4 regions of the Waltera sp. genome follow, and region 2 is predicted to be linked to each of the others. Evidence: predicted binding sites of a transcription regulator. Region 2 holds the regulator's gene; each other region holds the start of a gene.
What was found. The regulator Rex, encoded in region 2, represses fermentation and respiration genes when NADH is low (regulators of the CRP and FNR family bind a similar motif). The targets are predictions, from matches to a motif close to ATTGTTAANTANTTAACAAT.

Region 1 (7,935 bases), on a different contig from region 2:
CTCGGGGTTCTCATGGGAGAAGCGAAGCTTTCTCTCACTGTCCAGACGGTACAGGGTGCCTCCGCGCCGCTCCGCGAATTCGCATCCGTCGTGGATGGGCTGTCCGCCGCCTCCGACACAACCACCGGGGCATGCCATGACTTCCACGAAATCATAGGATACCCTTCCTGCCTTAATGTCCTCCATCAGCTTCTCCGCATTGGCCAGTCCGCTGACAGTACAGGTATGTAAGATCTGATCTCCCAGTGTGAAGTCTGCTTCTCTTCTGCCGTCTCTTCCCCGGACTGCCCGGAAAGCATCTGCTTCCGGATTCTTGCCTTCCACTACTGCATATGCGGTACGAAGTGCTGCCTCCATGACACCGCCGGTGACACCGAAGATCACTCCGGCACCGGTGCTTTCTCCCAGAGGAGAATCAAAAGCCTGCTCCTTTAAGAACCGGGTATTGATATGCTCGGCACGGATCATCCGCACGAATTCTCTTGTGGTCAGTACAATATCCACATCCTGTCCGGCTCCGGCGCTCTTCATATAAGAAAGAGAAGCCTCTCTCTTCTTGGATACGCAGGGCATGATGGAGATACAGCAGATATTATTGGGATCAATCCCTTTCTTCTGTGCAAAATAAGTCTTCGCCATGGCACCGAACATCTGCTGGGGGGATTTTGCCGTGGACAAATTCCGCAGATACTCCGGATACTTCTTGGACACGAAGCTTACCCAGCCGGGACAGCAGGAGGTAAACATGGGCCATGCATATTTCCGGGAATTGTCCAGCCGATCCAGCAGTTCGTTTCCCTCTTCCATAATCGTCAGATCCGCTGCGAAGTTGGTATCAAATACATAGTCAAAACCAATGCGCTTCAGCGCTGCCACCATTTTGCCCTCGGAAGCTTCCTCCGCATTCAGTCCCAGTTCCTCGCCCCATGCGGTTCTTACCGCCGGTGCCACCTGGACTACTGTGACCTTCTCGGGATCCGCCAGTGCCTCGAAAGCCTTGTATGTATCGTCTCGTTCCCGCAATGCTCCGGTAGGACAATGGGTAATACACTGTCCACACAGTGTACAGTCGGAGCAATCGATGGTCTTATTATCCGCCACATCTACTGTGGTACGGGATCCGGTGTTCTGTACATCCCAGACATGCATGGCCTGGACTTTATCGCAGATCTGTACACAGCGCATACATTTAATACATTTTCTGGAATCCCGGATCAGAGGGAAAGAATGATCCCAGGGTGTCTCGGGAACTTCCTCGGTAAAAGGTACTTCCAGAATTCCCAGATCGTTGGAAATCTGCTGTAAATTACAGTTACGGCTTCTGACACAGGTGGCACAGTGACAATCATGCTGGGACAGGATCAGTTCCACATTTGTCTTGCGCACACGGCGTACCTTCGGAGAATTGGTATACACTACCATTCCCTCTTCCACCGGGCTGTTGCAGGCTGTGATCAGCTTGCTTTTTCCCTGCACTTCCACCACACAGACCTTGCAGGCACTGATCTCATTGATGTCTTTTAAAAAGCACAGATGCGGTACTTCGATTCCCACGCCTGCTGCCGCGCTCATGACGCTGGTTCCCTCCGGGACCTGCAGCTGCACGCCGTCTATTGTAAGGTTTATCATTTTCTCGCCCATTGTTTGCTCCTCTTTTTACCAGATGGCAGCTCGGCCGCCCTTTAAGCTTCCGTAGCCGTATTTATCGCAGCGTAAACATCTGCCCGCTTCCTGGCAGGCTTCCTGCTTCGTCATGCCGCATTCAAATGCATCGAAATTCGTCTTGCGCTCTCCTGCTTCCTTTTCACTCAGCTGGATCCGTCCGCAAGGTTCCTTGTCCTCGTAGGATACCGGCGGGATCTCCACATCACAGGGTACTACATGGTGGTAACCCAAATATTCATCGATATTGGCTGCTGCTACTTTTCCGGCGGCAATGGCACGGATGACGGTAGCCGGACCGGTCACACAGTCACCACCGGCAAATACACCGTGGACATCCTTGACTTCACTGTCACTCATGGCAGTAATGGTGCCTCGTTTTACGGAGATACCCGCCTCCTCGAAATGGCGGGTCTCGATACCCTGACCGATGGCCACCACGACGATATCACAGGGGATTCGAAGGAGAGGCACATCCGCCTGGATCGGACGGGCTCGTCCCCAGGCATCGATGGGGCCGATGATCTGCGGTTCTACCCACAGAGCCGTCACATTGCCGTTCTCGTCGGCTTCGATCTTGTGAGGTGCTTTCAGGCTGTAAAGCTCTGCGCCCTCTGCGATGGCGCCTTCCACTTCTTCAGGAAGCGCCGTCATATCGGTCTGTCTTCTGCGGTAGGCAATTCCCACCTTTTTCGCACCCAGACGAATGGCGGAACGGGTACAGTCCATGGCTACGTTACCGCCGCCGACTACGACTACGGTCTTGTCCTTGAAGTCCGGCATGTCATCGTCACCGATGCGGCGCAGCATTTCCACTGCAGACATGACACCGTTGGCATCCTCTCCCTCGATACCGATCTTTTTATCCGTATGGGCACCGATGGCAATATAGACTGCATCGTATTCTTCGTGCAGCTTATTATAAGAAATCTCACCTTCGCCGTTGCCGACTCTGGTGTTCAATTTCACTTCCACTCCGGTGGACAGAATAGTGTCAATGTCCTCCTGTAAGCGTTCTCTCGGGAAGCGATAGTTGGGAATTCCGTAGCGCAGCATACCGCCCAGCTTGCTCTTTTCCTCAAATACCACGGCATGGTGTCCCATTAGCTCCAGATAATATGCCGCAGACAGTCCGCCGGGGCCTCCGCCGATGATTGCTACTTTTTTACCGGTGCTCTCCGCTTTCTCAGGCACGGGAACCGTGTTGGCTCTGGCATTGTCCACTGCCATACGCTTCAGGCCGCGGATATTGATGGCACTGTCGATCATGTTGCGGCGGCATCTTGCCTCACAGGGATGCTCACAGATCAGGGCACAGGCGGTGGGGAAAGGATTGTCCTTGCGGATCAGCTTCACGGCATCCGCATAACGTTCTTCCTTCACCAGTGCTATGTAACCGGGGATATCCACACCTGCGGGGCACAGAGCCACACAGGGAACCGGCTGGGTAATATGGCAGGAACATTTTCCGCCATGTTCAATGTGGTAGACATAATCCTCACGGAAGCCTTCCAGTCCGGCCAGTACCATATGGGCCGCCTCGTAACCGATGGCACAGTCAGCGGAGTCCACAATGTCGGAAGCGGTATCCCGGATCAGATCCAGTGTCTTCAGGGTGGCTTTGCCTGCCAATACATCCTCCATCAGGTTCTGCAACTGCCCCAGTCCCACACGGCAGGGCACACATTTACCACAGGTCTGGGCATGACACATTTTCAGAAAAGAAAGCTGCAGGTCCACCGGACATAATCCGGGCGGGCTGGCGATAATTCTTCTCTCCAGATCTTTGTACAGGCGTTCCACCGTAAGCTGTGCTTTATTCGGGGTAGCTATCTTCAATCGGCTCATAATCTTCTCCATTCTGCGGGCTGATGCCTGCGTTACTTTTATGCCCTGCGCCACGGGCGCCGCCGGCCACGGCTATGGCGTGCTGCTCTCCGTCTGCGGGTGCGGTGTTTTACTGACACGTACTATGGCATTGGCCACCTGAGCTGGCTGCCTGTTGCGCCGTGTAAGTGCTTACATTTTATTTTTTAAAAAATAGCCGTTTCTTGTCGGCTACTGATTTTTGTATATGTGCAATTGTATCTTAAATAATAAAAACTATCAATAGTTTTTAGGAAAGTTAATTTTTTATCTATCTTTTTGTGGAATATGCATGAGGATGTTTGTCTGACGTGTATGTAAGCTCTTACATTTCAATTTCTTATTTTGCCAGATTCATGGCACCGCTCTCTCAAATTCTGTTTTTCATAAAATGCCCTCTATATTTGCTTTTTATGAAAAAAATAGCCCAGGCGGAACAGGCTGTCAGAAACAAAAAATGACAGGCTAATCCGCCGGAGCTATATTGCCTATGATATTAATCTTTTTACACCGTCACGATCACGCCGCCATCGTTGGCGTACATGCTGCTGACACCGCGGGTGTCCATGATCAGGCATCCTTTGAACTCTGCCTTTTCCATAAGAAGCTTCTTCATGGTCTCGGCGCGGTCAGGAGCATTGCAGTGGGTGATCATCAGGAAACGTTCCTTCGTATCCCCTGCCTCTTCCAGAACGATCTCCGCCATTCTTCGGAGTGCTTTCTTCATGCCGACGCTCTGGCCTCTCTGCACGATACTGCCCTTGTCTCCGGCCATGATCGGCTTGATGTTCAGCGTGGATGCCACCAGTGCTTTCACACCGGTCAGTCTGCCGTTCTTGCGCAGCGTCTCCAGATTATCCAGTACAAAATAGGTATGCACATTGCTGCGGAACTCTTCGATCTGCTTCACGATTTCTTCGAAGGAAAGACCCTGCTCTTCCAGTTCTACCAGTTTCTTCACGATCTGGGTCTCACCACAGCTGGCGGACTCGGAATCGATGACGTGGATCTGCTTCTTCCCGTATTTTTCCCGATACAGATTCATACCAAGCACCGCACTGTTGTAGCTTCCGCTGAGGTGGGAGGATAAAGTGATCACATACACATGCTCTGCTTCTGTGTGGTAGGCTTCCCTGAAACGCTCTGGGGAAGGGCATGCCGACTTGGGACATTTCGGACACTCTGCCACCTTTTTCAGGAATTCCGCCTGATCAAAATTCTCATCATCCTGAATCTGGTAATCTCCCACTTCCAGTCCCAGGGGCACGATCTCGAACCGGGGATCCTGCAAATATTCTTCCGGCAATTCACAACAGCTGTCTACTACAATTTTATAACTCATATTATCTATCTCCATATGATTGATTGCAGCTATTCAAAATTATGTCTCCGAAAGAGTCATTCTGCGAATGCGGCACTGAATAGTTACAATTATTTTCATTTTTTAAAACCATACTATGTAGTTTTTAATACTACTTATAATAACACGAAACATTCCGTTCGTAAAGCCTTTATACAAAATATTCATATTCCCTTTTCGGCGGACTTCGTATATACTATTTCTATATAGCCAGCATATTATATGATGCCAGGGTCAAAAGGTCTAAGCCCATATGAGCTTGCTCATAAGTGGGTGAAAGACCTTAGGACCCGCCCCGATATGAGCATAAAAGTGGGATGATAATCCCACGATATGCGAATAGAGGGTAGGATTGTTCCGTTTCGACCGAAGCTCCTCACAGAGTTCTTCTCACAAACATATAAGGAGTCCCTATGATCGCATTACAGATTACATCCATGAAAAATTTTATGAACCACCTGCTGGTAGCGGATACTTTCGATCCTTTCCTGTTGGAAGAAGCCACCGTCAGTACGGCTCTCACCGTGACGATCGACGGGCATATCAACAAGGACTTCTATCCCGCGGACGAACGGGGGGAAGACTGCATCCCCTGGGATCTGCAATCCTGGAGCAAAATAAAAGGACTGTGCTTTGACCTCATCAAGGGAAAACACACTCCTTTGTATTTTAAATTCGTACTTCATATGCAGCCCGATAAGGCAGCCTCCATGCTGGAAAAAGCCCAGGTGGACCCTGACGTCATCCGGGCACTGGTGCTGAACATCCGCTACGACGGGGAAAAAACGGTTCTCACCACCGGGTGCGCCTACCAGACCTTCACCATGGACAAAAGTGCCGACACCGCCTGGGACAAGGCACTGAAAAAATATCTGGATCTGAAGGGGATCTCCTACGAAGAACTCTGATCCCGCTCTCCGGGGTATCCCCAGTTCTTCGAATCATTCGTAGGAGCGGTTCCTGACGGTCACTCCTTCATCTTCGGTTTGCTGAGCAGGCTCGCCAGATAACCGAGGATCAGCGCTGCGGAGGTTCCCACGGCTCCAGCCTTGAATCCTCCGGCAAACAGTCCTAAAAATCCCTGTTCCTGCACCGCTTCTTTCACGCCCTTCATTAATACATTTCCAAAGCCCAATAACGGTACACTGGCTCCTGCTCCCGCATAATCCTGAAACGGTTCATACCAGCCAAGGGCACTGATGACCGCACCGGTGACCACCAGAAGCACCATGATGCGTCCCGGCATCATCTTCGTTTTTTCCATTAATATCTGCACCAAAGCACAGATCAGGCCGCCCACCCAGAAAGCATTGATATAATCCATTCTCTGCATTTCCCCCCTTACTATCTGTTTAAGGACAGTCTCTGCACTTTTTCTTAAAATTATGCATTCTTTATTTATGCATTCTTTTTGCCAAAACGAAACCATTCCGGCGGAAGCTGTACCAGGATCACCGCCGCAAATACGATAACGCAGCCTGCGATCTGCCTGGCTGTCAGTGTCTGATCAGTAGTCAGAAATCCGATCTTATAGGCGATCCATCCGGAGATCGTGGCAATGACGGATTCCAGGCTCATGATCAGTGCCGCCACCGTAGGATTCAGTCCTTTCTGGCCCACGATCTGTAAGGTATAACCCACACCACAGCTTAAAACACCGGCATATAACAGGGCTCCCAGGCCTTCCTGCAGCTGACCGAAGGTGGGCTGTCCCCAGATGAGTGCTCCGATGCAGCAGACCACTCCACAGACCGTGAACTGGATACAGGATACCACAGCTCCGTCAATTCTTGCTGCATAATGGTCAACGGTCATGATCTGTATGGCAAATGCAATGGCACATAAAAATACCATGATATCTCCGGCTCCGAGACGCAGGGACTCGGTCATGCAGAGCAGATACATGCCCACGGCTGCCATGACTGCTGCCGCCCAGACCACCGGCGCCACTTTTTTCTTCAGAAAGATACCGAACATGGGGACAAAAATGATATATAGCGTTGTGATAAATCCCGCCTTACCGACACTGGTGTATTTAATACCGAACTGCTGCAAGGTACTGGCGATCGTTAGGAAAATGCCACACAAAAGTCCTGCTTTCACATTCAGTTTCCAGTCAAGGGGCGCAGCTTTGTCCCCTGCAATCTTTCTGCTGATCAGAATATACACCAGAATGCTGGCGGCACCGATCAGGGAACGGACACCGTTAAAGGTGAACGGATGCATATAGTCCATGCCCTTGCTCTGGGAGACGAACGCCATGCCCCAGATGGCAGCCGTTAACAGCAGGATCAGGCTGTTTCTCGTAGTTTTTGTTCTCGTATTTTCCATAGTTGTATTTTCCATTCCTTATATTTTTCGTTCCTTGCTGCTTTACGGTTATGTGATCTTGTCAGGGCTGTTTCTTATATCTCTCAGCAATCTCCGCCACTACATCCCGCAGCATTTTTCTGCTACAGTCTATGATCAGATCCGCATATTTTTCATACAAAGGGGTTCTCTCCTCGTACAGGTCCCTCAATGTCTGACCGGGCTGCAGGGTCACACCTCTGGCATTCAGATCTCCCAGCCGCTGTTCCACTTCCTCATAAGGAAGCTTCAAATATACCACGGTGCTGATATCCCGCAGATGCTGCATGCCCTCCGGCTCGTAGCAGGCGCTTCCGCCGGTGGCAATGATGCTGTTTTCCAGATTCAGAGAGGCATTTACGTTGCTCTCGATCTGCCAGAAGCCCTCCACGCCGTGTTCCGTGATGAGTTCATGCAATAATTTACCGTGTCTTTCCTGGATCACCAGGTCCGAATCCACAAAACGTCTGCCCAGGCGCTTTGCCAGAACCACGCCTACCGTACTTTTTCCCGAACCCGGCATGCCGATCAGAGTAATATTATTTTTCATAAGTTTCTCCTGTCTCTACACAAGAAAATCGCCGCCTGTAAGCGACGATCTTCCGTCCTGTTCTTCTTTATAACCTTCGTAGCGCCCCATTTGCAGAACTGCCTCTGTGGGGATTTTGACCCCGACATCATGCTATTTGCTCATGGTG
Region 2 (7,935 bases):
CGAAGTAACCACATGAGCAAATAACATGCAGGCATGCTATTCGGTGAAGCTTTGCAGAAGCGATTTTGACAATGTGGTTCTGGATAGCTATTGCAAAGTAAAAGAATAAATACCGGAAAGGAAATCATTATGGAAAAGATCAAAATGACAACCCCTCTCGTAGAGATGGACGGAGACGAAATGACCAGAATCCTCTGGCAGATGATCAAGGATGAACTGTTACTGCCTTACATCGATCTGAAGACAGAGTACTATGATCTTGGACTGGAGCATCGTAATGAGACCGATGATCAGGTAACCGTGGATTCTGCCAATGCCACATTGAAGTACGGCGTTGCTGTAAAATGTGCGACCATTACCCCCAACGCTGCCAGAATGACAGAGTATAATCTGAAGGAAATGTGGAAGAGTCCCAACGGAACCATCCGTGCGATCTTAGACGGTACTGTATTCCGTGCACCGATTCTGGTAAAGGGTATCGTTCCTTATGTCAAGAACTGGACCAAGCCCATTACCATTGCCCGTCATGCTTACGGCGATGTGTATAAAAATACTGAGATCAAGGTACCCGGCCCCGGTAAGGCAGAACTGGTATTTACTGCAGCAGACGGCACCGAGACCCGTGAACTGATCCATAATTTTGATGGAGCAGGTATCATTCAGGGTATCCACAATACGAATAAGTCTATCGAGAGCTTTGCAAGAGCATGCTTCAGCTATGCCGTAGATACGAAGCAGGATCTGTGGTTCTCCACCAAGGACACCATTTCCAAAAAATACGATCATACCTTCAAGGATATTTTCCAGGAGATCTATGATAACGAGTACAAGGCAAAATTCGAGGAACTGGGCATTACATATTTCTATACCCTGATCGATGATGCCGTAGCCCGTGTCATCCGTTCTGAGGGCGGATTCATCTGGGCCTGCAAGAACTATGATGGTGATGTAATGTCCGATATGGTAGCTACCGCTTACGGCGATCTATCCATGATGACCTCCGTTCTGGTATCTCCCAGCGGCGTCTATGAGTACGAGGCTGCTCACGGAACCGTACAGCGTCATTACTACAAGCACTTAAAGGGCGAAGAGACCTCCACCAACTCCATCGCTACCATCTACGCATGGACCGGAGCTCTCAGAAAGCGCGGTGAACTGGATCAGATCCCCGAGCTGTGCAACTTCGCAGACAAGCTGGAGCAGGCATGCATCAAGACCATCGAAGATGGCAGGATGACCAAGAGCCTGTCCCTGATCTCTACCTGTGAGCATCCCGTGATCCTCAACAGCCTTGACTTCATCAAGGCTATCAGAGAGACACTGGACAGCCTGCTGTAAATTGAAAGTTAGCGAAATATCCTCGTAGCCCTTGGCAGGGTATAAGAAACGCGGCACGCTCGTACTTTAGTACGATGCGCTCCTGTCGCAGAGCGTAGCGGTACATAAGCGGTCACAATACGACCGCAATGCGTCCCTTGGGACGCTATGGTACCGACGTCTGCTTACGGCACTGCTTATTCTTATACCCAGCCGGGGCTACTGGTTTTTTTGAAAGCTTTCCAAAACGCAGAACTCCCGGCGTATGCGGTGCCATGTCGAAGATGTTTGTCGGAGGATGTTGATATTTTCTAGAAAAGTGCTGAAAGGCAGGGGGAAAGCGGACACGATGTCCGCGTCAGCCGATTGTCGACATGGATGTCGACTGTAGGCGGCCCCGTCATGACGAGAACTACTCATCACTTTTCGTAGAAAATTCACATCCGGAGACCTTACATCGAGACATGTGTATCGCATGCTCCGGGAGTTCGTGGATTTTGCCAATGTATTTCACTAACTCTCAATTTACTCTGCCAGTTCTTCCCACTGTTCATATAATTTTTCCAGCTGCTCCTGGCAGGCGGCCTGCTCTTTGGACAGTTCCTGCAATTTTGCCACCTGGGTGCCGATGGCGGGATCGGACATTTCGGTGTCGATCTCGGAGATGCGGGCTTCCAGCTCGGCAATCTGTTCTTCGCATTTTTTCAGGTCGTTTTCTTTCTTGCGGAGTCTCGCCTGTTCTTCCTTCTGGGCTTTCCAGTCCAATTTGACTTCGGATTCTGCAACCTTAGCGGCAACTGTGTTATCTGCGTCAGCACTCTGTGGAACACTGGCTTCTATTGCAGCCATCACGGTGTCGTGCTTTTCGAGATAATAGTCATAATTTCCAACATAATTTACGAATTGTCCCTCTGTCAGATCCAGGATCCTGTGGGCGGTACGGTTGATAAAGTAACGGTCATGGGAGACATACAATATCGTTCCTTCGTAACCGTTCAGGGCATCCTCCAGAATCTCCTTGGACATGATATCTAAGTGGTTCGTCGGCTCATCCAGGATGAGGAAGTTTGCGTTGGAGAGTACCAGCTTGGCGAGAGATACACGACCGCGCTCGCCGCCACTCAGATCACTGATACGCTTGAAAACATCCTCCCCGGTGAAGAGGAAAGCCGCCAGCACATTGCGGATCTGGGTATTGTTCAGGTAGGGATAATCGTCGGAGATCTCTTCGAACAATGTCTTGTCACTGTGCAGGACATGATGCTCCTGATCGTAATAGCCGATCTCCACATTGGAACCTAATCGGAAGGTGCCCTGATCGGCAGGAACGAGACCATTTAAGATCTTAAGCAGAGTGGTCTTGCCGCTGCCATTATCACCGATGATCGCCACGTGTTCGCCGCGCTTGATCTCGAAATTAACATCGGTAAAAAGCTTATGGGAATCAAAGCTTTTGGACAGATGCTCCACAGTCAGCACATCATTGCCACTTAAGATCCGGGGCGTCAGTGTCAGCTTCATATCCGTGCGGACCTCGGAGGGTTTTTCGATGACCTCGATCTTGTCCAGCATTTTCTCACGGCTTTCCGCCCGTTTGATGGACTTTTCCCGGTTGAAGGATTTTAATTTTTCGATGACCTCTTCCTGATGTTTGATCTCACGCTGCTGGTTCATATAGGCATTCCAGGCAGCAACGCGCAGCTGTTCCTTTTTTACGGCATAATCGGAGTAATTGCCCATAAAGGTTGTAGCCTTGGACTGGTCGATCTCGATGACTTTCCCGGCGATCCGGTCCAGAAAATACCGGTCGTGGGAGACGATGAGAACGGCTCCCTTGTAATTCAACAGATAAGTCTCCAGCCAGGCGATGGAATTCATATCTAAGTGGTTCGTCGGCTCGTCCAGGATGATGAGATCAGGGTTCTGTAACAGAAGCCGTCCTAACGCCACACGGGTCTTCTGACCGCCGGAGAGTGTGGCAACCGGCTTGGAGAATTCATCTTCGGTAAATCCCAGTCCCTTTAACACACCGACCAGCTCACTGCGGTAGAGATAGCCGCCGCCGGTCTCGAAAGCATGGGTGAGAGAGGTGTACTGCTTCATCAGGTCTTCCAGCGCATCTCCTTCGGCATGCTTCATATTGTTTTCGCATTCCCGGATCTTTTCCTCCAGGCGCAGCAGATCCGCCTTGACAGATAACAGTTCCTCGTAAATGGTGTGAGAGGTGTCCACAGTGCTGTTCTGTGCAAGGTATCCCAGGGTCTTGTCCCTCGCCAGAACCACCTGCCCGTCATCGGGAGTCATTTCCCCTACGATGATGCGGAGCAGTGTCGTTTTCCCGGCACCGTTGATGCCCACGATGGCAGCTTTTTCATGATCCTCTATATGAAAAGAGACATTTTTCAATACCTGATTTTCTACAAATGCTTTTGAAATATTCTGACAAGATAATATCATGGTAGTAAGTATCCTTTATTTCCAGCCCACGGAGACCGGGCTTTTTAAATTTCATTGTAACGAAAAGAAGAAAACCTGTCAATTCATTGACAAGTTTTTAACATATGGTGTATACTAAAAAAAACGGAGGTGAAAGTATTGGAAGTAAAAGAAATTTCACAGGCTGTGATTGGCAGACTGCCCAGATACTTTCGATATTTGGGGGAATTGAAGGATGAAGGTGTGGAACGCATCTCTTCGCAGGAACTTTCCGGACTGATGAAGGTGACCGCATCCCAGATACGTCAGGATTTTAATAATTTCGGCGGTTTCGGCCAGCAGGGCTATGGATATAATGTAGAATCTCTGTATCGTGAGATCGGTAAGATCTTAGGACTGGATAAGCAGCATAATTTCGTCATCATTGGAGCCGGCAATCTGGGAAGAGCGCTGGGCAATTATATGAACTTCGAGCGTCGTGGATTTATCTTCAAGGGAATGTTCGATGCGAACCCGGAACTAGTGGGTAAGGATGTCCGCGGTGTGAAGGTCATGCCCATGGATCAGCTGGAATCCTTTATCCGGGAGAAGGACATCGATATCGCTGTACTGACGATTCCCAAGACCAGTGCTGTGGAAGTGGCAGATAAGCTGGTGGCTAACGGGATCCGTGCTATCTGGAATTTCGCTCATGTGGATCTGAATGTTCCCGAGGGAATTCAGGTGGAGAACGTGCATCTGTCCGACAGCTTAATGAAGCTATCCTATAATATTAACCGTTACAGTTCAGACATGAAATAAGCAAGCGTATGATTGCTTATTTCATAGGCGGAGTGTCTGAAAATGAATAAAAGGAAAAGTCGCAAGGCGATGACGGATGCGAAGCAGCCGCTTTTATGAATTTCAGCGCACCGAGAAATAATACAACATGAAGTAAGGCATCAAAGGAGTGATATTATGGGCAACGGTAACGCAGAAGAAAATGCACAGGACCGACAGGCTGCTTTCAAAAATGCATTGACGGGAAAGCATCTGCCCGTACTCACCCTGGATAATAAATGGTATCGGTTGTTGAATAAGACCGGTTCCGTTCCGCTAAAAGAAACGGAAGATGCCCTGAATCAGCTGTTGAAACGACAAGGTAAGCTCAATACCGAGTCGAAGGATATCCGGAATCTGAAAAAGAAGCTGATGAAAGAAATCGTTCCTATGGTGGATGAGGCGGAACAGCAGGGCGAAAACAGTAAGCTGAACAAACAGATCGAGGATCATAAGCGCCTGATCGAGGAATGCAATGAGAAGCTGGAAGCATACGAAGATGAGTTAAAAGATATCCCCAGAGAGATCGAAAGAATAAATCTTCAGCTTATGATGTTTACTATGGACTGCTGCTATGATATTATGAAGGATAATGACAAACAGATCAAAGAGACTGCGGAGTGGGTGGGTGCGATCCGTATCGAACTGAAAAAACGTCTGATCGAAAAACAGCAGATGGAACAGCAGAATCAGGAGATCTACAACTACATGCATGATATTTTTGGTGCAGAAGTGGTCAATCTGTTTGACATGAAATATAATCCGGAGCAAAAATAGTATGAGATATCTGGTAACTGCACAGGAAATGAAGCAATACGATAAAAATACCATAGAGTACCTCGGCATCCCGGGGCCGGTTCTGATGGAAAGAGCGGCTCTGGCTGCGGAGGATTTTCTGAAAGAGCGCTTTGATGCCGTGAAGGAACGGACAAAAGTGCTCATTTTTGCTGGTATGGGAAATAACGGAGGAGACGGTCTGGCTTTGGCGAGACTTCTTGCGGCGGACGGTTATACGGTAGCGGTACGACTTGTGGGAGATCCGGAGAAAGCCACAGAGCAATGGAAGAGCCAGTGGCAGACCCTGCAACATTTTCCGGTGAAGACAGACAGTAATACGCAGGCAGATGAATATAATGTGATTGTAGATGCCTTGTTCGGTGTAGGATTGAGCCGCCCGGTGGAAGGCATCTATGCGGAAGCCGTAGAAGAGATGAATGTGGCGGAAGGATTTAAGCTGGCACTGGATGTTCCCAGTGGGATCTGCTCGGACACCGGACGGGTGCTTGGTTGTGCTTTCCTGGCAGATGCAACGATTACTTTTGGTTTCTGCAAGAGAGGCCTTGTAATGTATCCGGGAACCGATTATGCCGGGCAGGTACACATTGCAAATGTGGGGATCGGACCGGAGAGCTTTCTGGGACAGAGCCCGGAGATGTATACTTATGACAGCTGTGAACAGCATCTGCCGGACAGAACATCCTCCGGGAATAAGGGAACCTTCGGCAAAGCTTTGCTGGTGGCTGGGAGCAACGGCATGGCCGGAGCAGCAATCCTGGCGGCAAGAGCGGCGTATCGTACCGGAGCCGGTATGGTAAAAGTAATCACCGCAGAGGAGAACCGGCAGATCTTACAGCAGGGAATTCCGGAGGCTTTGTACGGATCCTGCAGACAGCTGTCCGAGAGCATGGAATGGGCGGATGTTATTGCTGTCGGTCCCGGCATCGGCAGAGAGGAACAGGCACGGGAATGCCTGAAAAAAGTAGTGGAAAAGAGCAGAAAACCATTAGTGATGGATGCGGATGCACTGAATCTTCTGGCGGAAGAAAACGGTAAGGAATTGGCAGAGAAGCTGCGTACCCAGGGGGCAGAAGGCAGAATTATCATTCTGACTCCACATGTGGGAGAATTGTCCAGACTGCTTGCGAAGACCATCCCGGAATGCAAGAAGGAGCTTCCGGAGTGTGGCAGAGAACTGGCAGAACGGTTTCACGGTGTGGCGGTTGCCAAGGATGCAAGAACGATTGTATGTAAAGAACAGGGAGAATTTTATCTGAATACTACAGGCAACAGCGGTATGGCCACTGCGGGCAGCGGAGATGTCCTGACGGGTGTGATCCTGGGACTTTTAGCTCAGGGTATGAATGCAAGTGATGCAGCTGTGAACGGTGTGTATCTCCATGGCAGAGCCGGTGAGCTGGCGGCAAAGCTCCATACGGAGTATGGGGTAATGGCGGGAGATATTGCGGATTGCCTGATGAAAGACTATGATGAGAAAGAAAGTGTGAAGAAATGATAAGCAAACTACAGGAAAAGATGAATTCCTACCAACGGGTATGGGCGGAAATAGATCTGGATGCCATTTGGGAGAATATGATCCATATGAAGGAAAATATTGCCCCGGAGACGAAGATACTGGCGGTCATAAAGACGGACGGTTACGGACACGGCGGTGTTCCCATTGCCAGAATGCTGGAGGATGTGGATTTTATGTTCGGCTATGCGGCAGCTACCTACGAGGAGGCACATGTCCTCAGGGAAGCCGGTGTGAAGAAACCGATCCTGATCCTGGGATATACTTTTCCTTATTGTTATGAGGAAATGATCCGGGAAGAGATCCGCCCGGCAGTGTATCGCAGGGATACCGTGGAAGAACTGGCAGAGGCCGCAGCAAAGGCCGGTAAGAAAGCCAAAGTGCATATCAAAGTGGATACCGGCATGGGAAGGATCGGTATCACTCCGGATGACGAAGGGCTGGATTTTGTAAAATTTGTCATGGAACATCCCGGACTGGAAGTGGAAGGTATCTTTACCCACTTTGCAAAATCGGATGAAGCGGATAAGACTTCTGCCAACCATCAGCTGGAACTGTTTCAGAATTTTATTGATAGAATACAGTCGGAACTGGGACTGGAGATTCCGGTAAAGCATTGTTCCAACAGTGCGGCGATTCTGGAAATGCCCCAGGCCAACATGGATATGGTACGGGCGGGAATCACGACCTACGGTTTATATCCTTCCGAAGAAGTAAGTAAGGATATTGTACCTCTGCGGGCTGCAATGTCTCTCTACAGTCATATCATTTACTGCAAGACGATCCATGCGGGGCAGAGTGTCAGCTACGGTGGATTGTTTACCGCAACAAAAGATACCAGAGTAGCCACCATCCCTGTAGGATATGGAGACGGGTATCCCAGAAGCCTGTCGGGAAAAGGCTACGTGCTGATCCACGGGAAAAAGGCCCCCATCCTCGGAAGGGTCTGCATGGATCAGTTCATGGTGGATATTTCCGGAATTCCCGGAGCCATGGAGGGCGATAAGGTGACGCTCCTTGGCGCGGATGGTCAGGAGCGGATCACGGCGGAA
Region 3 (7,935 bases), on a different contig from region 2:
GGACGGTAAAGTGCTCTGTACCTTTGACGCACCGGTACGTGCCGCAACACCGGGGCAGGCCATGGTATTTTATCAGGATGAGCATGTACTGGGCGGCGGAACCATTATTCTGTAGGAAAGCGCTCAAAGAGGAGGTCTCTGTGTCCTACGGATACAAAGATTTGTATAGCGGAAAAGATCGGGATCACTATTGTTACAATAGTGGTCCTGCATTTTTATCACGGCGTATGACAACAGTGGCACCGACGTGCATATAATAGTAGAAAGCTTTTAACAACAGCAGGAGTGTTTATGGATTATCGTTTTTCATTTCAGAGACCTATGAGAAGAAGCAGTTTCGGCTCCATGAAGGGAACCATTGTGGATCTGGTACCGGCAGGACAGGGTGGCCGCAGAGCCGATGGATGCCTTTTGTTCGCTACAATCGAGGATACGGACGGCAACACGGTGAACTTTTTCATCAACCCGGATACGTATGTGGTGGATTTCACTACACTGTCGGTTGGAATGATGGCAACCTTCTGGTATCGCAACGATGCGCCCATGCCCCTGATCTATCCGCCTCAGTATACGGCAGTGGTAGTGGCTGAAGAGAGAAGCGACCGGAATGTGGATGTGAGCTACTACAGCAATTCCCTGGTCAATGAGGAGCAGACATTGCAGCTGAATCTGGATGGCACAGTGGATGTGCGTACCGTGAACAACCAGTATTTCCAGGCGAGTCCCGCGAACCATAATCTGGTGGTCATCTATTCCTCTTCCACGAGAAGCATTCCTGCCCAGACCACGCCGTCTACAGTGGTGGTACTGTGTGACAGAAACTGTGGTTAGGCAGACAAAAGAGGACAGTTGTAGTCCATTGACCTATTGAGATTTTTGCAAAAATGTTATACCATAAAATAATCCCCTATAGAATGATGTCGGGGGCAAAAGTCCCCGACTTTGATGCCTACGGATTGTTCCGTGCTGCGCACTCCCACAATCCGCCCCAATATTCGCATATCGTGGGATTATCATCCCACTTTATGCTCATATCGGGGCGGGTCCCAAGGTCTTTCGCCCACATATGAGCAAGCTCATGTGTGCTTAGACCTTTTGACCCTGGCACCATAGAATATACCCATGGCTGTCTGTGCGCAGTGCAGGCAGCCTGTAAGGGGGAGATTACTTATGATCTGGCAGAACGAAAGAGAAAAGAGGACATTATGGGTAAGAAAAAGCAGATGCGTTCTGAAGTAAAAGGGAATGTGAAAAACAGTATAGGAAGAATTGCGTTTGCAGCATTGGCTGTGCTCTTACAGATCGGCTGGATACTGGTATTAATGATCAAACTGTATCAGTATTCTTCAGTGATCTCTCTGCTGACCAGCCTGTTTGCGCTGGCGGTGGCACTCAGGATTTATGGGAAACATACCAATGCCGCATTTAAGATGCCCTGGATCATCGTAATATTGGCATTTCCTGTGTTCGGTCTGTGTATTTACGGATTGTTCGGACATAAAGAGGCTATGCATAAAATCATCCGGAAATTTGAGGATGTGGATGCACAACTGATTCCTCTGAATGTGCAGGATGAGACCATATTGCAGCAGCTGGAGCAGGAAGATCCTCTGCTGGCAAATCAATGCCATTATATCTGGAAGTATGGTAATTATCCGGTGTATGACACGACAGCTGTGAAATTCTATCCGGAAGCTTATCTGGGATACGAGGAACAGCTTAAGGAGCTGGAGAAGGCAAAGCACTTTATATTCCTGGAATATCATGCCATAGAGGAGGCAGAGGCTTTTGCACGGCTGAAGGATGTATTGGCAAGAAAGGCTGCCGAGGGCGTGGAAGTCCGTATTCTGTACGACGATGTGGGCTGTATCGGCTTTTTGGATAAAAGCTTTATAGACCGCATGAATGCCATCGGTGTACAGTGCCGGGTATTTAACTATGTAGTGCCCTTTTTAAATATTTTCATGAATAACCGCGACCATCGTAAGATCATGGTCATCGACGGAAAAGTAGGATTCACCGGTGGATATAACCTGGCGGACGAGTATTTCAATATCACGCATCCTTACGGTTACTGGAAGGATACTGGAGTGAAGCTGACCGGCAGAGCGGTACAGAACTTTACCATGATGTTCTTGGAAATGTGGAATGTTATGGGACAGGCGGACACGGATTATGAAAAGTATCTGAAGGCGTCGCAGGAAGGTGTGGAAGACGGAAATGTGCAGAAGGCGTCCGGCTATGTACAGCCCTATGCGGATTCTCCTCTGGACGGAGAGCCGGTGGGAGAGAATGTCTACCTGAACCTGATCAAGACAGCGAAAAAACGCCTCTATGTGGCAACTCCTTATCTGATCATCAGTGATGAGATGACGAGAGAGCTGGGACTGGCGGCAAAACGTGGCGTGGATGTACGGGTATTTACCCCCGGTATTCCGGATAAAAAAGTAATCTACGGTGTGACCAGATCCTATTATTCCGGACTGGTGCGCCAGGGTGTGCGGGTTTATGAATATACCCCGGGTTTCCTGCATGCGAAGCAGATGCTCTGCGATGAGGATACGGCGACCGTCGGTACCATCAATATGGATTACCGGAGCCTGTATCATCATTTTGAAAACGGTGTGTGGATGCACGGCTGTGATGCCATCCGGGATATTGAGGCGGATTTTGATAAGCTGATACAGGATAGTGAGGAAGTCACCGATAAATACCGGGATGGAAGGAAAAATATGGCAGTGAGAGGCTGGCAGTGTATCATGCGGCTGATCGCGCCGTTGCTGTAACAGACATCATAACGGAAAGCTGGAGATTACGATGAAAATACTGGTCAGTGCTTGTCTGCTGGGCGAAAACTGTAAATATAACGGGAAAAATAATTACAGCGAGTGTGTGGCAAAATATCTGGAAGGGCATGAGGTGATCCCGGTATGTCCTGAGGTGCTGGGAGGACTTCCGACCCCGAGGGATCCGTCGGAGATCGTGAGCGGCGAGGTCATAAACTGTAAAGGCATAAATGTGGACAGGCAGTTTCGGGAAGGCGCAGAGGAGGCTCTGCGGATCGCCAAAGAGAATGGCATCGATCTGGCAATCTTACAGTCACGAAGCCCCAGCTGCGGCGTAAAGCAGATTTATGATGGAAACTTTACCGGTAAACTCATCCCCGGACAGGGAGTATTTGCACAATTGCTGGAAAAGAACGGCTTCCGGGTGATGGACTGTGAGGAAATATAATGGCAAAAATATTATTGTTTGGCGTGAGTACACAAAAAGACCGGGCTGTGCGTGTGGCAGCGGAGAAAATAGGTGTGGATGTGACGGCGGTGAACCGCAGGGACTATGGACAGAAGATCGGAACACTGGCGGAAATCAGCGGTTTTCATAAGAATGGAAAAATATATAACGGTCCTGATTTTGCAATGGAAATGCTGGTGTTTTCCGGAATGGATTCGCAACAGGTGGATGCATTCCTGGCAGAATATAAGGCAACCGGCTTACCACCGGTTGCCCTGAAGGCGATTGTGACACCGTATAATGTCTCATGGACAGCGGATGCGTTGCTTCGCGAGCTGATGAAGGAACACATTCAGCTTGGAGGATAGGGAATAAAGAAAATTACAGCTTGTGATATTCCGGGCTGCGCTTTTCGTAGATTGTGTAATATTTGAAACCGCACAGCTGCAGGATCTCGGAGGCAAGATCCAGATAGGATCCCACATCCTGAGGTTTGTGGGCATCGGTTCCTACGGTGATGATCTCACCGCCCAGCTCATGATAGCGGCGCAGAACATCGGTACAGGGATGAGGCTGTCTGAGACCGTAGCGGAAGCTTCCGGTGTTCAGTTCCAGACCTTTTCCCTGCTGCACTAAAAGCTCCAGGATCGGATCAATGGCATCCTTATATTTGTCATAGGAATAGTTCTTGTCCTTGGTGGGAGCCACACGGACGATATAGTCCAGATGTCCCAATACATCATAATCGTCATGGCATTTCAGATTCTCCAGTGTCTCTGCAAAATAAGCCCGGATGGCTTCTTCCTCGGAGGAGAATTTCTCGAAATATTCCGGATAATAGGGATCCATTCCTTTGCAGAGATGAGTGGAGCCGATGACGAAATCAAAATCATAGGCGGAAATAAAATCTTCGTTGCGGTCAGTCAGATGAGGCTGCAATCCCAGCTCCACGCCGAAGAGGATCCGCATTTTCCCTTCATATTTCGCGCGGCAGCGGAGCACGTCGTACAGATAGGAATCCGTATTTAGTAAAAAGATCGTTCCCGGTCCTTCCTCGGTGCGGGGATAATCAAAATCGTTATGCTCGGTAAAACACATGGTCTCCAGTCCCAGAGCGAGACCTTTATCGATCATCTCCGGCATGGGAGCCTGGGAATCTCCCGAAAAAGAAGAGTGAAGATGACAATCTGCTTTGATAGACATATTTTTCATCCTTTCTGGTTATCATAATACGAACCTATTATAGCAAAAATGAAGGGAAAAACCATAGCATTTCTAAACAAACTGTAAAATTTACCACAAAATCACAAATATTTTTCATTTACATCTTGAATTATAATCAGGAATTAGGTAAAATGTCTTTGCTGATAAAATTTTGACAATCTGTGAATAACGGAAAGCCAAAAGATATAAAATTAAAATTTTAGGAGGAAACTAAAATGGCAGTAAGAGTAGCAATTAATGGTTTTGGCCGTATTGGTCGTCTTGCATTCAGACAGATGTTCGATGCAGAAGGATATGAAGTAGTAGCAATCAACGATTTAACCAGCCCTAAGATGCTGGCACATCTGTTGAAGTATGATTCTTCTCAGGGTGTTTACAAGTATGCAAGCACCGTTGAGGCTGGCGAGGACAGCATCACCGTTAACGGCAAGACCATCACCATCTACAAAGAGGCTGACGCAAGCAAGCTTCCTTGGGGTGAATTAAAGGTTGATGTAGTTCTGGAGTGTACCGGATTCTACACCTCTAAGGAGAAGGCTTCCGCACATATCACTGCCGGTGCTCGTAAAGTTGTTATTTCTGCTCCCGCAGGTAACGACCTTCCTACCATCGTATACAATGTTAACCACAAGACCCTGAAGCCCGAAGATACCGTTATCTCCGCAGCTTCCTGCACCACCAACTGCTTAGCACCTATGGCTAAGGCTCTGAACGATTGCAGACCTATCATGAGCGGTATCATGACCACTGTTCACGCTTATACCGGTGACCAGATGATCCTTGACGGACCTCAGAGAAAGGGCGATCTGAGAAGAAGCCGTGCAGGCGCTTGCAACATCGTTCCCAACTCTACCGGTGCAGCTAAGGCAATCGGCCTGGTAATTCCCGAACTGAACGGCAAGCTGATCGGCTCCGCTCAGCGTGTTCCGACCCCTACCGGTTCTACCACCATTCTGGTAGCAGTAGTTAAGGGCGCTGTAACCAAGGAAGAGATCAACGCAGCAATGAAGGCTGCTTCTACCGAGTCCTTCGGTTACAACACCGATGAGATCGTATCTTCCGATATCGTAGGCAGCACCTACGGTTCCATCTTCGATGCAACTCAGACCATGGTTGCTCCTATGGAAGATGGCAATACTCAGGTACAGGTTGTATCCTGGTATGATAACGAGAACAGCTACACCTCTCAGATGGTTCGTACCATCAAGTACTTCAGCGAGTTAGCATAAGCCGACAGGCGTTAACGCGTAAAGACCTATCAGGGTCCGGTCTTACAAGGACCGGGCCCTTTTTAGATACTAAAATAATTGGAGGTTAATACCATGGGATTAAATAAGAAATCTGTAGATGACATTAACGCAAAGGGAAAGAGAGTCCTGGTAAGATGCGACTTTAACGTTCCCTTAAAGAATGGTGAGATCACTGACGATACCCGTATCGTTGCAGCTCTGCCTACCATCAAGAAGCTGATAGGCGATGGCGGTAAGGTAATTCTTTGCTCTCATCTGGGTAAGGTAAAGAATGGCCCCAACGAAGGCGAATCTCTGGCACCTGTTGCCAAGAGACTGTCCGAGAAGCTGGGCAAAGAGGTTACTTTCGTAGCTGACTACAATGTAACCGGCGAAGCAGCTACCAAGGCTGTTGAGAACATGAAGGAAGGCGACGTTGTTCTGCTTCAGAATACCCGTTTCCGTGGCGCAGAAGAGACCAAGAACGGTGAGGAATTCAGCAAAGAACTGGCTGACCTGGCTGATCTGTATGTATGTGATGCATTCGGCTCTTCTCACAGAGCACATGCTTCCGTAGCAGGTGTTACCAAGTTCATCACCGCTAAGGGTGGTCAGAACGTAGTAGGTTACCTGATGGAGAAGGAGATCAACTTCTTAGGTAAGGCTGTAGAAGATCCCGTAAGACCTTTCGTAGCTATTCTGGGCGGTGCAAAGGTTGCAGACAAGCTGAATGTTATCTCCAACCTGTTAGAGAAGTGCGATACCCTGATCATCGGTGGTGGTATGGCTTACACCTTCTTAAAGGCTCAGGGCTATGAGATCGGTAAGTCTCTGGTAGATGATACCAAGATCGACTACTGTAAGGAAATGATGGAAAAGGCTGAGAAGCTGGGCAAGAAGCTGTTACTGCCTGTTGATTCCGTAACCATCGCTGATTTCCCTAACCCGATCGATGCTCCTGTTGAGGTTCAGGTATATGATGTTACCAACATGCCCGCAGACAGAGAGGGATGCGATATCGGACCCAAGACCGCAGCTCTGTATGCTGAGGCTGTTAAGACTGCTAAGACCGTTGTATGGAACGGACCTATGGGCGTATTCGAGAATCCTACCCTGGCAGCAGGTACCATCGCTGTAGCTAAGGCTCTGGCTGAGACCGATGCAACTACCATTATCGGTGGTGGTGACTCTGCAGCAGCTGTTAACCAGCTTGGTTTCGCTGACAAGATGAGCCATATTTCTACCGGTGGCGGTGCTTCCCTGGAGTTCCTGGAAGGCAAAGAGCTTCCCGGCGTGGCAGCAGCAGACGACAAATAAATAGAAATAATAAAGCTTTCCCACGGAATGTATTCGAACCTGCCTGCAGGCACAGATGCATCCTGTGGGAAACACAATATAAGAAAAGAAGAGGTGTATGATTATGGCAAGAAAGAAGATCATTGCCGGCAACTGGAAGATGAATATGACTCCCAGCCAGGCAGTAGAGCTGATCAATACATTAAAGCCCCTCGTAGCAAATGATGAAGTAGACGTACTTCTGTGCGTTCCCGCAATCGACATCATTCCCGCTATGGAGGCAGCAAAGGGTTCCAATATCATGATTGGTGCGGAGAATATGTATTTCGAGGAGAAGGGTGCTTTCACCGGCGAGATTTCTCCCGCAATGCTGGATGATGCAGGCGTGAAGTATGTGATCATCGGACACTCCGAGAGAAGAGAGTACTTTGCAGAGACCGACGAGACCGTGAATAAGAAGGTTCTCAAGGCTTTCGAGCATGGCATTACTCCCATCATCTGCTGTGGTGAGACTCTGACGCAGAGAGAGCAGGGTGTTACCATCGACTTCATCCGTCAGCAGATCAAGATCGCATTCCTGAACGTAACTGCTGCACAGGCAGCAACTGCTGTCATCGCATACGAGCCTATCTGGGCTATCGGTACTGGCAAGGTAGCTACTACCGAGCAGGCACAGGAAGTATGTAAGGCAATCCGTGAGTGCATCGCTGAGATCTATGATGATGCAACCGCAGCAGCTATCCGTATCCAGTACGGCGGATCCGTATCTGCTTCCAGCGCTCCCGAGCTGTTTGCACAGGCAGACATCGACGGTGGTCTGGTAGGCGGCGCTTCCCTCAAGGCTGACTTTGGGCAGATCGTAAACTATAAGTAATAGAACAATTGCACAAAAAATAAGGGCTCAAAACCCTTGCAAAAAGAGGATTCTTTGTTGAAAGCCAACAATGGAATC
Region 4 (7,935 bases), on a different contig from region 2:
TCCGTAATACCGTGGCAAAGTTCTATAATATAGATGACATTCTGCTGGTCGGTAACGCCACCAGTGATAAGGATCTGGGCGATTCCTTCGCAACGGATAATACGATCATCACGGTGCTGACAGCATTGTTCGTTATGATCATCCTGCTGTTCACCTTCCAGTCCGCCGGTCTGCCGGTACTGTTGGTTGTAACGATTCAGGGTAGTATCTGGATGAACTTCTCATTGCCGTATCTGTTGAATGAAAATGTATATTTCCTGGGATATCTGGTAGTATCTGCGATCCAGATGGGTGCAACGATCGACTACGCTATCGTTATCACCAGCCGTTACATGGATCTGAAGACATATATGCCGATCAAGGAAGCCGCCATCGAAGCACTGAACCAGGCGTTCCCTACCATTGTTACCAGTGGATCCATGCTGGTATCTGCGGGATTTATTATCAGCTATGTATCTTCCAATGCAGCGGTAGCGGCCATCGGACTGGCTCTTGGTCGTGGTACTCTGACATCTATTTTGTTGGTACTGCTGGCATTGCCGCAGACACTGCTGATCGGAGATATCATTATTCAGAAGACAGCATTTACACTGAAACGGGATCTGGCAAAGCCCTTGCCCTCCGCCGGAAGAATCCGTATGAACGGTCACATCAAGGGTTATGTCAATGGTGTGTTGGAGGGTGATTTCATCGGTGTCATTGATGGTGAGATGGGTGCGGTGGTGCGTCCCAAGGATACCGTGACGATGGAGGAGCGGGACGATGCCCCGGAAGAAAACTATCCCAGACTGGAAGCCCAGGAGCTGCCGGAGGATGAGACAGCCGGACAGAAAGCAACCGGAGCAGATACAGAAGCTGCGGATAAGAAAGCTTCGGATAAAGAAAAAACAGCAGAAAGCGAGGGAACAGAAGATGAACAGTAAGAGATTATTATGTTTCCTGCTGGGAGCAGCACTGATCCTGCAGACACCGGCCACCGCCTATGCAGCAGAAACTTTGACCTATGAGCAGTACAGAGGCGGCAGCGGTTATAGCAGCACGATAAAGGAGCAGGATTATGCAGTCATAGAGATCAGCACGGAGGAGGATCTGCGGAAACTGGTGGAGAACTGTGTACTGGACAGTTGGTCCAGAGATAAAAAAGTAGTGCTGCAGAACGACATTGTTCTGAGCATGACAGGTGAACTCAGTATTCCTACGTTTGCAGGAATCTTTGACGGCAGCGGTTTTACTATTTCCAATGTGAAACTGACCGGAGACGGTTCGGCAGTGGGATTGTTCCGCTATGTGCAGGAGGGAGCAAAAGTCCGCAACCTTACGGTCACGGGGGAAGTATCTCCCTCTGGAAGTCAGGATCAGGTCGGCGGTATCGTCGGTGTGAACTATGGCAGCATTGAAAATTGTAAATTTACCGGAAATGTGGTCGGTGATACGGATGTCGGCGGTATTGCCGGAGTCAATGCCGAGAGCGGAGAGATCCGTCGGTGTGAATCCTCCGGAAATGTGATCGGCAATCATTCCGCAGGCGGTATTGTGGGCAACAACCACGGTATTCTGAATAACTGCAGCAACAATGGCAATATCAATACGTACAGCACGGAAGTGACTTATGATCTGGAAGATATCACCATGGACAATCTGGAGCAGATCAACAGTACCTCCAATGTGGCAGCTCATACGGACACCGGCGGAATCGCAGGTATTTCGGATGGTAAGATTTATTATTGCTCCAATTCCGGTGCCATCGGCTACCAGCACGTAGGCTACAATACCGGAGGTATCGTAGGCAGACTGCATCAGGGCTATCTGCAGAACTGCACCAACACCGGATATGTGCAGGGCAGAAAAGATGTGGGCGGTATCGTGGGTCAGATGGAGCCGTTCCTGGAAATCCAGTATCTCAGTGACAAGCTGAAGGAACTGGATACGGAGACAGACAAATTCCTGGATATGTTGGATGCCACCCAGAAAGATGTGAGCAGCTATAGCAAACAGGCATCCAGTATTGCCAAGAGTATCAGTTCGAACCTGAAAGATGCCAACAATGCGGGAAGTTCTCTGACCGGGACCGCTCATGATCTGTGGTATATTTACAATCAAGAGTTGAACGGCGTCAGCAACGATCTGAAAGTCCTGAATGACGATCTGAACAAGCAGGCGGATAATGACAAGAATAACGGCAACAGTCATGACGTTACCATCAGTGGAAATGATATTTGGAATGGTAACTGGGGTGGCGATGGCGATCATGACGTCAGTGGCGGAAACATTACCATCACCGTACCGGACGATACGGAGAGCTATAAATCGGCACTGAAAAAATTCGGAGAGAATGCCACCAAGCGTCTGGATAACATGACGAATGCTTCCACGGATCGCAGTGGCGGTATCAAAGATAATCTGGATACACTGAATGACAGGCTCGACAAGGCTTTTGACCAGTTGGGTCAGTTGGGGGATGTACTGGAAGCCGGGACAGACAGCACCAGTGCCCACATGGATGAGCTGATGGATCAGGCCAGAGTTCTGCGGAATCTGGTCAGCGAAATCCGGGATGATCTCTTCCGGTATGAAGGAATTTCTGTAGAAGATACTTCGGATGAGTCAGCCAGCAAGGAAGAGGTGAACCCCGGAGATCCCGATGCGGAGGATGACACCGCAGAACCGGAAGGAACCGAAGAAGCGCGCTATGATACTTCCAGCTTCCAGAAGGGAAAGGTCACCTTATGTGTGAACCGCGGTACGGTGGAAGCCGATACGAATGTGGGCGGTATCGTTGGACAGGTGGCAACGGAATACGATTTTGACCCTGAGGACGATATCACTTTAACCGGAACGGAGAGTTTCGATGTGGAGCAGACGGTCAAGGCAGTCATCAGAGACAGCCGCAACCTTGGAGACGTGACCGGTAAAAAAGACTATGTCGGCGGTGTGGTCGGTAAAGCAGAATATGGCGCAGTCATTTCCTGTGAGTCTTATGCACCCGTAGAGAGTACCGGAGGCAGCTATGTGGGAGGAATTGCCGGATCTGCCAGCTATGCGATCCGCAGCTGTTACAGCATGGGCAGGATCACCGGTAAAAATAATATCGGAGGTATTGCCGGAGAAGGCTGTGATATTTTCTACAGCTATGCGTACAATGATCTGGATATGTCCGGCGAAGGCCAGGGCAGCATTGCCGGAAAAGTCAGTGATGATGGAACTCTGTATGGCAACTATTATGTGGAAGGCGGAGCCGGTGGCGTAGACGGCATTGGTTATCAGGGCGGTGCTACCCCGTTGTCCTACCAGGAATTCTGCAGCAAAGACGTTCCGGACGCTTTCTCACAGTTTACCATTACCTTCCAGGCGGATGGTGTAGAAGTGGCTTCCTATAAATGCGGTTACGGGGATTATCTGTCGGCAGACCAGATTCCGGAAGTACCGGAGAAGGATGGCTATTACGGTGTGTGGCCGGATTATGATTTCAGTGATATTACCGGTAATAAAGTGCTGGAAGCAGAGTATGAGGAATGGACCGCATCCATTGCTTCCGCAGAGAAAAACGATAACAATAAGGCACTGGTTATGGCAGAAGGCAACTTCTATCCCAATGCAGCATTGCATCTGCAGGTAGAGGGAAATACTTATACAGTATCCATGACCAATTCCATGGAAGAGGATGCACCGGACTATACCGGAGAAGCAACCTTGCGTGTCTACTGTGAGGATGCGGATAACACTGTCATAGAGGTAGCACAGGATGGAGAGTACACGGAAGTGGAATCCACTGTGATCGGCAGCTATAGACAGTTTACCATGGAAGTGCCCGGCAGCTTCCGCACGGTAGAGGTCGAGGGCAGTCATACACTGCTGATCGTACTTTGCATCGTCGGTGGTGCAGTCGTGATCCTGTTGATCGTATTGTTAGGGAAAAAAGCGGCAAAACGCCGGAAGACGCGCAAGGCGGCAAAACGTGACCGGAAAGCCGGAAAAGCTGACGAGGACCAGAGCGGCACAAACGAAAGTGATTCAAAGGACAGCCCAGCAGAAGGTACTGATGTTACGGATGCAACAGAAGATGCCGGACAGACGGCTGACGCAGAGGAATAACAATGATTCAGGCAGTTTTATTTGACATGGACGGTACGCTGATCGATACCGAAAAATATTACCGTATTTTCTGGCCGAAGGCACTGGCAGCCTGTGGGTATACCATGACAGATGAGCAGGCACTTACGATGCGCAGTCTGGGACGCCCCTTTGCCCCCAGACAGCTCAAGGACTGGTACGGTGAAGATTTTGACTATTATGTGGTGCGTGACAAACGAAAAGAGATGATGGAAGAAACACTGGACCGGGATGGCATCAAATGCAAGCCCGGTGCCGTGGAGCTTCTGGAAGATCTGAAAAAAAGGCATATCACCGCAGCGGTTGCCACAGCGACGGATCTGGAGCGGACGGAAAAATATCTGGCACTGACAGGACTTCGGCCGTATTTTGAGAAACTGATCTCGGCCACTATGGTAGCGGAAGGTAAGCCATCCCCGGATATTTATCTCTATGCCTGCAAGCAGCTGGGACTGGCACCGGAAGAGTGCATGGCCGTGGAGGATTCTCCCAACGGAGTCATGAGTGCTTACCGCGCCGGCTGTAGGGTCGTGATGGTGCCGGATCAGACACAGCCAGATGAAAAATTAAAAAAATGTCTGTACGCCTGCGTACCGACCCTGGCAGATATCAGCCACCTCATTTAGAGGTGGCTATATTTGTCATAGTAGCTTGATTTTTGTATTCCAGTGTGTTATTATTTTAACGATTAGAGTGACTATTCGGAAGACAATGAAATCAAGCGGGACTGCTTTGTCATGCTTGCATGTAAAAAGCAGTTTTGCTTGATTTTAGGTGACTCGAATAGAGTCACCGCCACACATATGAGCAAAAATAGCTGCGCAGCAGCGAAAGCACGATTTATCGTGCGATTTTGCGAATAATGTGTGGAATGTATTCATACTTGGAGCCCACGAGGGGCGGAAAGGAATGGAAGAAAATGAATTTTGATGACATCGTAGCAAAAGTAAAAGAGTGTGGGAAGAAGACCGTCGCAGTCTCCGTTGCACAAGACAGTGCAGTACTGGAAGCTGTACATGAGGCCAAGAGACTGGGCATTGCAGATGCAATCCTGGTAGGTGATGAGGCAAAGATCCGTGAGATTGCAGCCGGACTGAATATGGACCTCTCCGATTATGAGATCATCAATGAGCCGGATATGATCGAAGCTTCCCTGAAAGCTGTAAAGCTGGCACATGACGGCCGTGCAGATATGTATATGAAGGGCCTGATCGACTCCAAGAACTTCTTAAAGAGCGTACTGAACAAAGAAGTAGGCCTTCGTACCGGTGGAACCCTGTCTCATGTATGTGTATTTGAGATTCCCGGCATTGACAGACTTCTGTTCCTGACCGATGTTGCATTCATGACCTATCCTACACTGGAGGAGAAGGTTCAGATCATCAAGAACACCATTCCGGTATGTAATGCCTGCGGCGTTGCAGAGCCTAAGGTAGCACCTTTAGCAGCAGTTGAGGTTGTAAATCCCAAGATGCCCGTTACCGTAGATGCGGCAGAACTGACTAAGATGTGCGAAGAAGGACAGATTCCCGGCTGTATCGTAGACGGCCCGCTGTCTCTTGACCTGGCGATCGATCCCGAGGCAGCCAAGCATAAGGGAGCTACCGACCGTAAGATCCAGGGTGATGCAGATGTATTGCTGTTCCCGGATATCCATGCCGGCAACCTTGTATACAAAGCAATCGTACATATGGTAAAAGTAAAGAACGGATGCATCCTGACCGGTACCAAGGTACCCGTAGTCCTGACCAGCCGTTCCGATACCTTCGAGACCAAGGTATACTCCCTGGCACTGGCTGCAGTTGTAGCAGAAGAGATGAAAAAGAATCAGAAATAAGCTATGGATATCGTGATCGAAGCCGCTGTGGAAGCTGCGGGAGAACTGCTGTCGGCAGGTATAGATGCTGTAGTGGACAAAGCGGTAAAGCATAAGAGCGAATATAAGAGTGAATATAGGAGGAAACACACAATGGCAATCAAGAGTCTGATCATCAACCCCGGTTCCACCTCCACCAAGATCGGTGTATTTGAGGATGAGAACTTATTATTTGAAGAAACCCTGAGACATTCTACCGAGGAGATCTCCAAATACGATACTATTTTCGAACAGAAGGATTTCCGTAAGAAGATCATTACCGATCTGCTGGCAGAGAAGAACTGCGATCTGAAGAGCTTCAACGTGATCGTAGGACGTGGCGGTCTGTTAAAGCCCATCCCCAGTGGTACCTATGCGGTAACCGATGATCTGCTGGAGGATTTAAAAGTAGGTGTACAGGGTCAGCATGCTTCTAACTTAGGCGGTATTCTGGCAAGAGAGATCGGTGATGAGATCGGCGTTCCCTCTTACATCGTAGACCCCGTTGTAGTAGATGAGCTGATGCCCATCGCAAGATATTCCGGTCTGGAAGAGATCCCCAGAGGAAGTATCTTCCATGCCCTGAACCAGAAGGCAGTTGCCAAGAGATATGCAAAAGAGGCCGGCAAGCCTTATGAGTCCTTACGTCTGGTAGTCGTGCACATGGGCGGCGGCGTATCCGTAGGCGCACATGAGGACGGCAAGGTTGTAGACGTATTCAGTGCATTTGACGGTGACGGTGCATTCTCTCCGGAGCGTGCAGGCGGTGTGCCTTGCGCAGCACTGGTAAAAATGTGCTTCTCCGGAAAATATACTGAGAAGGAGATCAGTGCAAAGCTGATCGGCAAGGGCGGCCTGAATTCTTACCTGGGTACCAACGATATGCGTGAAGTTACCAAGCGTGCCAATGAAGGCGATGCCAAGGCAGCGGAGGTGAAGCAGGCATTCCTGTTACAGGTAGCCAAAGACATCGGTGCTATGGCCTGTGTGCTGAACGGCAAGGTAGACCAGATCGTTATCACCGGAGGCATTGCATATGGTGAGGATGTAGTGGCTAAGCTGAAAGAGAGATGCGGCTGGATCGCTCCTGTGACCGTATATCCTGGTGAGGACGAGCTGTTAGCTCTGGCTCAGGGCGCTCTGCGTGTCATGAACGGCGAAGAACAGGTGAAGCAGTACTAATTTAGAGTAAAAATATAGAACTCCCGGTGGAATGATTCCATCGGGAGTTTTTTACTTTAGGGAATAGACTTTCTGTCAGCATTATGATTTTAACTAAAAATCAGCTTTGACAGAATCCCCAGTACCAGCATGTGTACCGGATAAAAGGCATAGCAGGCAAGCTGGATCTTACGGTTATGCGCGCCCTGGCGTCCATGGTAGCACCACAGAAGCGGCAGACACAACAGCGCCAGTCCCTGTTCTGAAATCTCGAAGGCATGACCGAAAAGCTGTAATGGAATCTGCATTCCTGCCAACAGCATGACATTGATCCAGTAGAGCCCGGCAAACTGTCCGGCAAGCTGCCACCAATTTTTCCCATGGAAGAGATAGAATACGATAACAGTCAGAACGCCTTCTCCGTAATAGTCGAACATGAGGAGGGTTGCCAGCACGTAGCCCACTGCAGATAGCAGCAGGATCGACGGAATCCACAGCCAGACCGGACATTTTTTCCGTAGGGTATCTATTGCCCAGATACACAGGAAGCCTGTGAGCAGTGTCCAGATCACGTTCTGATGAAACGGGTAGAATAACAGCCCACTGTACATCAGATTGATGGGAAGCTCAGAAAGAATGGCCAGAAGAAGCAGGCGCATGCAATATTTTTTCCTATCATGGGTATGGAAGAAGCCTTCCACCAGGAAAAAGGCGAACATGGGAAATGCCAGTCTGCCGATGCCGGTCAGCCACCAAGCATCTCCGGCGAGGGTAGCCCACAGGTGATCACAGAACATGAACGCCATAGC

Region 1: ACLTOH_RS09565 (NAD(P)-binding protein) is a predicted target of Rex. The motif match lies at 3,784-3,803, and genes of this name have one in related genera.
Region 3: gap (type I glyceraldehyde-3-phosphate dehydrogenase) is a predicted target of Rex. The motif match lies at 4,598-4,617, and genes of this name have one in related genera.
Region 4: ptb (phosphate butyryltransferase) is a predicted target of Rex. The motif match lies at 4,780-4,799, and genes of this name have one in related genera.

What each region holds. Positions count from the first base shown of each region.
Region 1 covers NZ_JBKVQF010000015.1:27,082-35,016, forward strand. Annotated here, with positions in the region: gene ACLTOH_RS09560 (NADH-dependent [FeFe] hydrogenase, group A6) at 1-1,629, opposite strand, end outside; gene ACLTOH_RS09565 (NAD(P)-binding protein) at 1,657-3,510, opposite strand; gene ACLTOH_RS09570 (DegV family protein) at 4,034-4,870, opposite strand; gene ACLTOH_RS09575 (DUF5721 family protein) at 5,302-5,796, shown strand; gene ACLTOH_RS09580 (SpoVA/SpoVAEb family sporulation membrane protein) at 5,856-6,212, opposite strand; gene ACLTOH_RS09585 (DMT family transporter) at 6,287-7,219, opposite strand; gene ACLTOH_RS09590 (shikimate kinase) at 7,281-7,787, opposite strand.
Region 2 covers NZ_JBKVQF010000002.1:28,649-36,583, reverse strand. Annotated here, with positions in the region: gene ACLTOH_RS01220 (NADP-dependent isocitrate dehydrogenase) at 130-1,338, shown strand; gene ACLTOH_RS01215 (ABC-F family ATP-binding cassette domain-containing protein) at 1,843-3,774, opposite strand; gene ACLTOH_RS01210 (redox-sensing transcriptional repressor Rex) at 3,913-4,554, shown strand; gene ACLTOH_RS01205 (hypothetical protein) at 4,711-5,349, shown strand; gene ACLTOH_RS01200 (NAD(P)H-hydrate dehydratase) at 5,351-6,865, shown strand; gene alr (alanine racemase) at 6,886-7,935, shown strand, end outside.
Region 3 covers NZ_JBKVQF010000001.1:158,627-166,561, forward strand. Annotated here, with positions in the region: gene mnmA (tRNA 2-thiouridine(34) synthase MnmA) at 1-115, shown strand, start outside; gene ACLTOH_RS00690 (hypothetical protein) at 292-831, shown strand; gene cls (cardiolipin synthase) at 1,206-2,786, shown strand; gene ACLTOH_RS00700 (DUF523 domain-containing protein) at 2,818-3,234, shown strand; gene ACLTOH_RS00705 (DUF3783 domain-containing protein) at 3,234-3,602, shown strand; gene ACLTOH_RS00710 (histidinol-phosphatase HisJ family protein) at 3,616-4,437, opposite strand; gene gap (type I glyceraldehyde-3-phosphate dehydrogenase) at 4,674-5,687, shown strand; gene ACLTOH_RS00720 (phosphoglycerate kinase) at 5,781-7,004, shown strand; gene tpiA (triose-phosphate isomerase) at 7,108-7,857, shown strand.
Region 4 covers NZ_JBKVQF010000039.1:3,288-11,222, reverse strand. Annotated here, with positions in the region: gene ACLTOH_RS14815 (efflux RND transporter permease subunit) at 1-923, shown strand, start outside; gene ACLTOH_RS14810 (GLUG motif-containing protein) at 814-4,092, shown strand; gene ACLTOH_RS14805 (HAD family phosphatase) at 4,095-4,736, shown strand; gene ptb (phosphate butyryltransferase) at 5,030-5,947, shown strand; gene buk (butyrate kinase) at 6,080-7,147, shown strand; gene ACLTOH_RS14790 (TraX family protein) at 7,237-7,935, opposite strand, start outside.